Regions from separate parts of the Streptomyces sp. NPDC020917 genome, predicted to be linked through region 2. Evidence: riboswitches for the same ligand, from Rfam matches in the RefSeq annotation. Region 2 holds a riboswitch; each other region holds the start of a gene.
The links. A riboswitch is a leader RNA that binds a small molecule or an ion and turns the genes downstream of it on or off. The one in region 2 is predicted to bind thiamine pyrophosphate.

Region 1: another riboswitch for thiamine pyrophosphate. It lies ahead of thiO (glycine oxidase ThiO); the one in region 2 lies ahead of thiC (phosphomethylpyrimidine synthase ThiC).
Region 3: another riboswitch for thiamine pyrophosphate. It lies ahead of ACH4TG_RS12025 (thiamine ABC transporter substrate binding subunit); the one in region 2 lies ahead of thiC (phosphomethylpyrimidine synthase ThiC).

What each region holds. Positions count from the first base shown of each region.
Region 1 covers NZ_JBIRRR010000001.1:611,748-615,255, reverse strand. The annotation lists gene thiE (thiamine phosphate synthase) at 1-216, opposite strand, end outside; gene ACH4TG_RS02630 (Rv2175c family DNA-binding protein) at 240-614, opposite strand; gene ACH4TG_RS02625 (NAD(P)/FAD-dependent oxidoreductase) at 710-1,921, opposite strand; TPP riboswitch at 2,032-2,144, shown strand; gene thiO (glycine oxidase ThiO) at 2,207-3,349, shown strand; gene thiS (sulfur carrier protein ThiS) at 3,346-3,508, shown strand, end outside.
Region 2 covers NZ_JBIRRR010000002.1:247,112-250,619, reverse strand. The annotation lists gene ACH4TG_RS05040 (hypothetical protein) at 1-6, shown strand, start outside; gene thiC (phosphomethylpyrimidine synthase ThiC) at 123-1,886, opposite strand; TPP riboswitch at 1,879-2,005, opposite strand; gene ACH4TG_RS05030 (YibE/F family protein) at 2,068-3,508, shown strand, end outside.
Region 3 covers NZ_JBIRRR010000004.1:479,803-483,310, forward strand. The annotation lists gene ACH4TG_RS12015 (phosphatidate cytidylyltransferase) at 1-624, shown strand, start outside; gene rlmN (23S rRNA (adenine(2503)-C(2))-methyltransferase RlmN) at 724-1,830, shown strand; TPP riboswitch at 1,911-2,032, shown strand; gene ACH4TG_RS12025 (thiamine ABC transporter substrate binding subunit) at 2,022-3,122, shown strand; gene ACH4TG_RS12030 (ABC transporter permease) at 3,221-3,508, shown strand, end outside.

The DNA.
Region 1 (3,508 bases), on a different contig from region 2:
GAGGAGCCGCCCGTGCCGGCGGCAGGCGGCCGCCAGCACGGCGAGCGCGGCGAGTTCCTCGCGGGCTTCGATGCCCTTCTGGCGGAGCTGGATGACGTCCACACCGGCGCCGAGCACCGCGTCCGCGAACCGGGCGAGGTCGCCGCGTTCGGCGCGGGCGTCGGTGCACAGGTACAGACGGGCGTCGGCGAGCTGCTCGCGTGCCGTGGCGCTCATCGGGCTCCCCCCAGAAGGTCGGGCTACACGGCGAGCGCCTGCGCGCGGCGCTTCACCTCGGTCCCGCGATTCTCGCGCAGTGCCTGGACGGGGGTGCCGGGCAGGGTCGGGTCAGCGGTGAAGAGCCACTCCAGCGCCTCCTCGTCCGTGAAGCCGTCGTCCTTCAGGACGGTGAGGGTGCCCGTCAGGCCCTTGATGATCTTTCCGTCACCGATGAAGTCCCTGGGGACCATCAGCGCCTTGTTCTCACCGCGGCGGACCGCGATGAGCTGCCCTTCCTTGATCAGCGGCCGGATCCGGGTCACTTCGAGATCGAGACGCTCGGCGACCTCCGGCAGGGTGAGCCAGGAGGGGACCAGTGCGTCGATGTGTGCGTCAACCGACGAGAAAACAGTCACAGGCCCAGGGTGCCATCTTGCGCCGACAACCGCTGCGGCACACCGCCGAACCGCCCGCCGTCCGGGGGGCGGTCCCCCGGGGGCCCGCGCCGGCGTCAGCGCACCGCGGCCTTCAGCGGCACCGCCGGGTCCCCGGCCAGCACCGGGTCCAGCGCGGCCGAGGCGGCGATGAGCTTGCGGGCCTGCGCCATGTCGCGCGGGCGGCCCACCGCGAGGACCGCCACCAGCCGGCCCTCCCGCAGCCACACCACCGACCAGGCGGGCCCCGACGGGTCGCCGCGGCCCAGCATCAGGTCGGCCCCGTCGTGGTGCCCGGCGTACTGCACGAACCGGCCGAACTGCTCGGACCAGAAGTACGGCACCGGGTCGTAGGCGACGTCCCCGCCGAGCAGGTTGGCCGCCGCGGTCCGGGGGCCCTGCACGGCGTTGTCCCAGTGGTGGATGAGCATCCGCTCGCCGTAGCGGGCGGACGGGAAGGAGGCGCAGTCGCCGACCGCGTACACGTCGGGCGCGGTGGTGCGCAGCCGGTCGTCGGCCCGTACCGCGCCCCGCGCGTCCAGGACGACCTCCGAGCCGGCGAGCCAGCCGGTGGCCGGCCGGGCGCCGATCCCGACCACCACCGCGGCGGCCGGCAGCCTGCTGCCGTCGGCGAGCAGCACCGCGCCCGGCTCGACCGAGGCGACCGGCGTGCCGGTGCGCAGCTCGACGCCCGCCTCCTCGTACCAGCCGGTCATGGGCGCCGTCACGCTCGCCGGCAGCACTCCCGCCAGCGGCCGCTCGGCGGCCTCCACGACCGTCACCTCGCAGCCGGCCTGCCGGGCGGCGGTGGCGAACTCCGCGCCGATCCAGCCGGCGCCCACCACCACGACGCGCTGCTTGGCGTCCAGCACCGGGCGCAGCGCGGCGGCGTCGTCCAGGGTGCGCAGCGGGTACACGCCCGGCAGATCCGCGGTGCCGGGCAGCGCCGCCGCGTACGCGCCGGTCGCCAGCACCAGCCGGTCGTAGCCGACCGGCCCGGCGTCGGTGACGAGCCGGTGGTCCGCAGCCTCCAGCGCCTGCGCGTGGACGCCCAGGCGCAGTTCGACGCCGAGGGCGGCGAAGTCGACGTCGAACCGGACGTCGAGGAGCGCGTCGCCGCCGGTGGCGCCGAGCAGGACGGCCTTCGACAGGGGCGGGCGGTCGTAGGGGGCGTGCGGTTCGGCGCCGAGGATCGTCACCGGCGAACGCCAGCCCTGCTGGCGGAGTTCCAGGGCGGTCTGGACGCCGGCCATTCCCGCGCCGACGATCACCGCGTGCAGCTCTTTCACGAGATCACGGTAGCTCTCCGCCCGGCCGGCCCTCCCGACCCGCGCCGTTCCGCGCCTCCCCGCCCCCGTTCCGGGCCCGTTCGGGGCCGCGGCCCGCGGGGTAGGGTGGGTGCCGCACACGCGGGAGCCCGGGCGGACCGGGCTGAGAGGGCGGCTGGCCGGCCGCCGACCGTACGAACCTGATCCGGGTCATGCCGGCGAAGGGAGAGCGCGTTGACGCGCAGCCACACACCTTCATCCGCCCCGTCCGCCCCCACCGCCCCCACCGCCCCCGCTCCCGACGTCCTGGTCGTCGGCGGCGGCCTGATCGGGCTGGTCACCGCCTGGCGCGCCGCCCAACGCGGCCTGCGGACCGCAGTCGTGGACCCGGCACCCGGCGGCGGCGCCGCCCATGTGGCCGCCGGCATGCTCGCCGCGGTGACCGAGCTGCAGTACGGCGAGCAGACGCTGCTCGACCTCAACCTGGCCTCGGCGCAGCGCTATCCGGCGTTCGTCGGGGAGCTCGAGGAGCTCACCGGCCTGGACACCGGCTACCGCCGCTGCGGCACGCTCGCGGTCGCGCTGGACGCGGACGACCGCGCGCATCTGCGGGACCTGCACGCGTTCCAGACGTCGCTGGGCCTGGAGTCGCAGTGGCTGGGCGGCCGGGACTGCCGCCGGCTGGAACCGCTGCTCGCGCCGGGCGTGCGCGGCGGGCTGCGGGTGGACGGCGACCACCAGGTCGACCCGCGGCGGCTGGCCGCGGCCCTGCTGCGGGCGGCCGAGCGCACCGGCGTGGCCTTCGTCCGGGCGGCCGCGGCCCGGATCGGGACGGCCGCCGGCCGCGCGACGGGCGTGGTGCTCGACGACGGGACGGTGCTGGCGGCCGGGCGGACCGTGCTGGCCGCGGGCAGCGAGAGCGGCCGCATCGGCGGGCTGCCACCCGAACTGCTGCCGCCGGTACGCCCGGTCAAGGGGCAGATCCTGCGGCTGCGGATCCCCGCGGGCCACGCGCCGTTCCTGTCGCGCACGGTGCGCGCGGTGGTCCGCGGCAGCCATGTCTACCTGGTGCCGCGGGAGAACGGCGAGCTGGTCCTGGGCGCGACCAGCGAGGAGTTCGGCTGGGACACCACCGTCACCGCCGGCGGCGTCTACGAACTGCTCCGGGACGCCCACGAGTTGGTGCCGGGCATCACCGAACTCCCGCTCACCGAGATGCTGGCCGGGCTGCGGCCCGGCTCGCCGGACAACGCGCCGCTGCTCGGCGCCACCGCCGTGGACGGCCTGCTGCTGGCCACCGGCCACCACCGCAACGGGGTGCTGCTCACCCCGGTGACCGGCGACGCGATGGCCGAGGTGCTGACCTCTCCGGACGGCGGACTGCCGCCCTACGCGCGGGCGTTCGGCGCCCAGCGGTTCACCCCCGCACGGCAGGAGCAGCCGGCATGACGATCACCGTGCACGTCAACGGGGAGCCGCGGGCACTGGCCGCGCCGCTCGTCCTGCAGTCCCTGGTGGCCTCGCTCACCGCCGCTCCGTCCGGGGTGGCCGCCGCCGTCAACGAGACGGTCGTGCCGCGCGCCCGCTGGGCGGCGACCCCGCTGGCCG
Region 2 (3,508 bases):
AACTGACCCCACCTTGGGCCTGGCACCCCACGGCCGGCCCTGTGCATGGCTGTGCCCCGGAGAGCGAGGCTCCCGGGGCACAGCTGCGGTGTGACGGTCCGTCGGTGTAGGGCGTCAGGGAGTCAGTCGGTCAGGGGGAGGTAGACGCGGTTGCCGGAGGCGGCGAACTCGCGGGACTTCTCGGCCATGCCCGCCTCGATCTCGGCGTCGGCATCGGCATCGGACTGGGTGGCGCCGTGGGTGCGGCGGATGTCCTGCGAGATCTTCATCGAGCAGAACTTGGGCCCGCACATGGAGCAGAAGTGGGCGGTCTTGGCGGGCTCGGCGGGGAGCGTCTCGTCGTGGAAGGCGCGCGCGGTGTCGGGGTCGAGGGCCAGGTTGAACTGGTCCTCCCAGCGGAACTCGAAGCGCGCGTCGGACAGGGCGTCGTCCCATGCCTGGGCGTCGGGGTGGCCCTTGGCCAGGTCGGCGGCGTGGGCGGCGATCTTGTAGGTGATCACACCGGTCTTCACGTCGTCGCGGTCCGGCAGCCCCAGGTGCTCCTTGGGCGTGACGTAGCAGAGCATCGCCGTGCCCCACCAGGCGATCATCGCCGCGCCGATGCCCGAGGTGATGTGGTCGTAGGCGGGCGCGATGTCCGTGGTCAGCGGGCCGAGCGTGTAGAACGGCGCCTCCTCGCAGATCTCCTGCTGGAGGTCGATGTTCTCCTTGATCTTGTGCATCGGCACATGGCCGGGGCCCTCGATCATGGTCTGCACGTCGTGCCGCTTGGCGAGGGTGTTGAGCTCGCCGAGCGTGCGCAGTTCGGCGAACTGCGCCTCGTCGTTGGCGTCCGCGATGGACCCCGGCCGCAGGCCGTCGCCGAGCGAGAACGTCACGTCGTAGGCGGCGAGGATCTCGCACAGCTCCTCGAAGTGCTCGTACAGGAAGGACTCCCTGTGGTGCGCCAGGCACCACGCGGCCATGATCGAACCGCCGCGGGAGACGATGCCGGTCTTGCGGCGGGCGGTCAGCGGCACGTAGCGCAGCAGCACGCCGGCGTGCACCGTCATGTAGTCGACGCCCTGCTCGGCCTGCTCGATGACGGTGTCCTTGTAGACCTCCCAGCTCAGTTCCTCGGCGCGCCCGTCGACCTTCTCCAGCGCCTGGTAGAGCGGGACGGTGCCGATGGGGACGGGGGAGTTGCGCAGCACCCACTCGCGGGTGGTGTGGATGTTGCGTCCGGTGGACAGGTCCATCACCGTGTCCGCGCCCCAGCGTGTCGCCCAGGTCATCTTCTCCACCTCCTCCTCGATGGAGGAAGTGACCGCGGAGTTGCCGATGTTGGCGTTGACCTTCACCAGGAACCGCTTGCCGATGATCATCGGCTCGATCTCCGGGTGGTTGACGTTCGCCGGCAGCACCGCGCGTCCCGCGGCGATCTCGTCGCGGACGACCTCGGGCGCGACGTTCTCGCGCAGGGCGACGAACTCCATCTCCGGGGTGATCTGGCCGCGCCTGGCGTACGCCAGTTGGGTGACGTGCGCTCCGTCCCGCCCGCGGCGGGGGAGCCGCGGGCGCCCGGGGAAGACCGCGTCGAGGTTGCGCAGTCCTCCGCGGGGCGCGGTGTGCTTGATGCCGTCGTCCTCGGGCCGGACGGGCCGGCCGGAGTACTCCTCGGTGTCGCCGCGGCCGGCGATCCAGTTCTCCCGGAGGGGGGCGAGCCCCCGGCGGACGTCGGTCTCCACGGTCGGGTCGGTGTACGGGCCGGACGTGTCGTACAGCGTCACGTCGCGGCCGGTGGTCAGGTGCACTTGCCGGACCGGAACCCGCAGGTCCGTCCGTGATCCGGTGAGGTACGACTTGTGCCAGCCGATTTCACGCGTGCGCGCATCCTGCATGGTCATCAGACCTACTCCCTACGCCGGCATTACCCGGTAACAGGTTCGGCGGTCGGCGCAGCCGTCGCGTTGTCGCGATCCAGCGCCCTCTCAGCCCGGTGCTCCGAGCTCCCGCGTGTGCAAAGGTGGCCCCAACGGTAGCGAACGTCTGCGGACACACACCAGGGGCCCTTGCGATGATCTGCCCGTGGACTCCTCCTCTGCAGGCCCGCACGGCCACCCCCACGACCACGGGCACGAACCGGCCCCCGGCGGTCCCGAGCTGACGCACGACCACGGCGGCGGCCACAGCCACGCGCACGGCCACGGCCACGGTCCGGTGCCGCCGGTCTCCCGCCACCTGCGCAAGGTGATCGCCGCGGTCCTCGTGCCGTTCGCCGCCGCGGTGCTGGTCGGCCTGGTCGTGCTCTGGCCGGGCGGCGCCCCCGGGCACGCGCGTACCGGCGTCGGGTTCGACCAGCAGACCCGCAAGGGCACGGTCGTCGCCCTGACCGACGTCTCGTGCCGCGCGGCGAACGCCCTGCCCGACCAGTCGTCGGCGGGCGGCCCGGCCTCCGACGCGTGCCAGAAGGCGACGATCGAGGTGACGTCCGGGCCGGACAAGGGCACGCGCTTCACCGAGATCGTGCAGCCGGACCAGACCCGCCGCTACACCAAGGGCGAGGGCGTGGTCCTGATGTACGCGCCCGCTGCCGAGCCGGGACAGCGCTACTCCGTCACCGACGCCCAGCGCGGCGTGCCGCTGGCGCTGCTGGCCGGCATCTTCGCCTTGGCGGTGATCGTCGTGGGGCGGCTGCGCGGGCTGATGGCGCTGGTCGCGCTCGCGGTGTCGTTCGCGGTGCTGACGCTGTTCATCCTCCCGGCGATCCTGCGCGGCGACAATCCGCTGCTGGTCGCGGTGGTGGGCGGCAGCGCCATCATGCTGGCCGCCCTGTACATGTGCCACGGCGTGAACGCCCGCACCTCGGTCGCGGTGCTGGGCACGCTGTGCTCGCTGTTCCTGATCGGGGCGCTGGGCTCCGGCTTCATCGGCTGGAGCCGGCTGACCGGCAACACCTCGGACGAGACCGGGGTGATCCACACCCTGTACCCGCACATCGAGATCAAGGGCGTGCTGCTGGCGGGGATCATCATCGGTTCGCTGGGGGTGCTGGACGACGTCACGGTGACCCAGGTCGCCGCGGTCTGGGAGCTGAAGGACGCCGATCCGGGCGCGGGCTGGCGCAAGCTGTACGGCGCCGGGATGCGGATCGGGCGGGACCACATCGCCTCGGTGGTCAACACCCTGGTGATGGCCTACGCGGGTGCGGCGCTGCCGCTGCTGCTGCTCTTCTCGATCGCCCGCAGCGGGGTGGTGCAGGTGGCGGGCAGCGAGCTGGTCGCGGAGGAGATCGTCAGGACCCTGGTCGGCAGCATCGGCCTGGTGGCCTCGGTACCGCTGACGACGGCGCTCGCCGCCCTCGTGGTCAGTGCCGACCGGGGCGGCGACGGGGGTGGGGGCCGCGGTGAGGCGGGCGGGGCCGGGTACGCGACGGCCGGCCGCCCTCCTGCGGGTGGTGCCGCGGTGCCGGGGCAGTCGGCCGGGGGCCGGGGAGCGGGGCTCCCCAGGGGCTCCGGCGGCGGCAGTC
Region 3 (3,508 bases), on a different contig from region 2:
GCGGTCGGCGGCGCGGCGATGGTCGTGCTCGGCTATCTGCGCGGCGCGGACGGCGCGTGGATCGCCATGGCGCTGACCGCGCTCGCGGTGCTGGTCTGGCGGATGGCCCAGCCGCCGGAGAACTACCTGCGGGACGTCACGGCCGGCGTGTTCGCCGCGTTCTACGTGCCGTTCCTGGCCACGTTCGTGGTCATGATGCTCGCCGCGGACGACGGGCCGCGGCGTGTGCTGGTGTTCCTGCTGCTCACCGTGATCAGCGACACCGGCGCCTACGCGGTCGGCTGGCGCTTCGGCCGCCACAAGCTCGCGCCGCGGATCAGTCCCGGCAAGACCCGCGAGGGGCTGCTCGGCGCGATGGCCTTCGCGATGGTGGCCGGCGCCCTGCTGATGCAGTACCTCATCGACGACGGCCAGTGGTGGCAGGGCCTGCTGCTCGGCCTGGCGGCGGCCACCAGCGCCACCCTCGGCGACCTCGGCGAGTCCATGATCAAGCGCGACCTCGGCATCAAGGACATGGGCGCCCTCCTCCCGGGCCACGGCGGCATCATGGACCGCCTCGACAGCCTCCTCCCCACCGCCCCCGTCGTCTGGCTCCTCCTCGTGGCCTTCGTCGGCAACGGCTGACCCCCCCGGGCCGCAAACCAGCCGCAAACCGGGCCGCAACCGGGCCGCAAACCGGGGCGGACGGGGGAGTGCTGGGGGTCTGCGACACTGGTAGGCATCATGCCTGCACCCGGAGAACTCACATTTGCCGCGCCGCGCGGGGCCAAGAAGCCCCCGCGGCACCTTGCCGACCTGTCGCCGGTGGAGCGCAGGGAGGCGGTGGCCGCGCTCGGCGAGAAGCCGTTCCGGGCCAAGCAGCTGTCGCAGCACTACTTCGCGCGGTACGCCGACGATCCGGCGGCGTGGACGGACATCCCGGCGGCGGCCCGCGGGCGGCTCGCGGACGACCTGCTGCCGGAGCTGATGACGGTGGTGCGGCACGCCGAGTGCGACGGCGGGGACACCCGCAAGACGCTCTGGCGGCTGTTCGACGGCACGCTCGTGGAGTCCGTGCTGATGCGCTACCCGGACCGGGTCACCATGTGCATCTCGTCACAGGCCGGCTGCGGCATGAACTGCCCGTTCTGCGCGACCGGGCAGGCCGGCCTGGACCGCAACTTGTCGACCGCGGAGATCGTGCACCAGATCGTCGCCGGCATGCGGGCGCTGCGTGACGGCGAGGTGCCCGGCGGGCAGTCCCGGCTGTCGAACATCGTCTTCATGGGCATGGGCGAGCCGCTCGCCAACTACAAGCGGGTGATCGGCGCGATCCGCCGGCTGACCGACCCCGAGCCGGACGGCCTGGGCCTGTCGCAGCGCGGCATCACCGTGTCCACCGTCGGCCTGGTCCCGGCGATGTACCGGTTCGCCGAAGAGGGCTTCAAGTGCCGGCTGGCGGTCTCCCTGCACGCCCCGGACGACGAGCTGCGCGACACCCTCGTGCCGGTCAACACCCGCTGGAAGGTCCGCGAGGTGCTCGACGCGGCCTGGTACTACGCGGAGAAGTCCGGCCGCCGGATCTCGATCGAGTACGCGCTGATCCGCGACATCAACGACCAGGCGTGGCGGGCCGACCGGCTGGGCAGGCTGCTGAAGAACCATCGCGTGCACGTCAACCTGATCCCGCTCAACCCCACCCCGGGCTCCAAGTGGACCGCGTCCCGGCCCGAGGACGAGCGGGCGTTCGTCGCCGCTCTGGAGGGACACGGCGTCCCGGTGACCGTGCGGGACACCCGCGGCCAGGAGATCGACGGCGCCTGCGGGCAGCTCGCCGCTTCCGAGCGCTGACCGGCCGCCGGGGAGCAGCCGGCACCGGATGGCAAAGCTGCTGGTACGGTGCATGCGCACCGGACATCGGTCCACAAGTGAACATCCGACAGGGGAGCGCCTGAGACGGCGCTGAGAGTGCGGCTGGGACCTCGGTCCCAGGCCGCAGACCCTCGAACCTGATCCGGGTCATACCGGCGTAGGGAGTCAGCATGAACAGCACCATCCGCAGGCGTGCCCTGGGCGCACTCGTCCTGGCCACCGCCTGCGCCACCGCGCTCAGCGCCTGCGGCGGCTCGTCGTCGGGCAAGAAGAGCGGTGGCGCCGCCTCCGGCAGCAAGACGGTCACCGTCGTCAGCCACGACTCGTTCGCCGCCTCGAAGAGCGTGCTCGCCGCGTTCACCAAGGAGACCGGCTACACGGTCAAGGTGCTGCGCGGCGGCGACGCGGGGGCCGCGGTCAACCAGGCGATCCTCACCAAGGACCACCCGCGCGGCGACGTCTTCTTCGGCGTCGACAACACCCTGCTGTCGCGCGCCCTCGACAACGGCCTGTTCGACCCGTACACGGCCAAGGGCCTCGACCAGGTGCCCGCCGACGTCCAGTTGGACGCCGCCAAGCACCGCGCCACGCCCATCGACTCCGGTGACGTGTGCGTCAACTACGACCGCGCCTACTTCGCCGCGCACAAGCTGGCCCCGCCGCAGAGCTTCGCCGACCTGGTCAAGCCGCAGTACAAGAACCTGCTGGTGACCGAGAACGTCGCGACCTCCTCGCCGGGCCTGGCGTTCATGCTCGGCAGCGTCGCCACCTACGGCGACGCCGGCTGGCAGGGGTACTGGAAGCAGCTGAAGGCCAACGGCGTCGAGGTCGTCGACGGCTGGGAGCAGGCGTACAACGACCGCTTCTCCGGCTCGTCCGCGGGCAAGAAGGCCAAGGGCGACCGGCCGCTGGTGGTCTCCTACGCGTCGAGCCCGCCCGCCGAGGTCGTCGGCGTCACCCCGGCGCCGGCCGAGTCCCCGGTCGGCGTGGCCACCGGCACCTGCTTCCGCCAGATCGAGTTCGCCGGGCTGCTGCACGGCGCGAAGAACCCCGCGGGCGGCAAGGCGTTCATCGACTTCATGCTGAGCAAGGCGTTCCAGCAGGACATGCCGCTGCAGATGTACGTCGACCCGGTGGTCAAGGGCGCCGCGGAGCCCGAGGAGTTCGTGAAGTACGGCGCGAAGGTCGAGCACCCGACGACCCTCCCGCCGACCGAGATCGCGGCCAAGCGCGACGACTGGGTCAAGGCATGGACGTCGACCGTCCTGTAGCCCCTGCCGGTCCCGCCACCGCCACCACCGCACCCGTACCCGCACCCGCGTCCCCGCGACCGGGTCGCGGCCGGGCGACCGGTGTGCGGCTGGCGTTGATGGCCCTGCCGCTGGCCTTCTTCGCGGTGTTCTTCGCCTACCCGGTCGGCGCCATCGTCGCCCGCGGGCTGCACCAGGGCGGGCGGTGGCGGCCGGGAGCGATCGGCGACGTGCTCGGCGACCCGTCGATCCGGCACGTCCTGTGGTTCACGTGCTGGCAGGCGGCGGCCTCCACGGCGCTGACGCTGGCCGTCGCGCTGCCCGGCGCGTACGTCTTCGCGCGGCTGGACTTCCCCGGCAAGCAGCTGCTGCGGGCGGTGGTCACCGTGCCGTTCGTGCTGCCCACC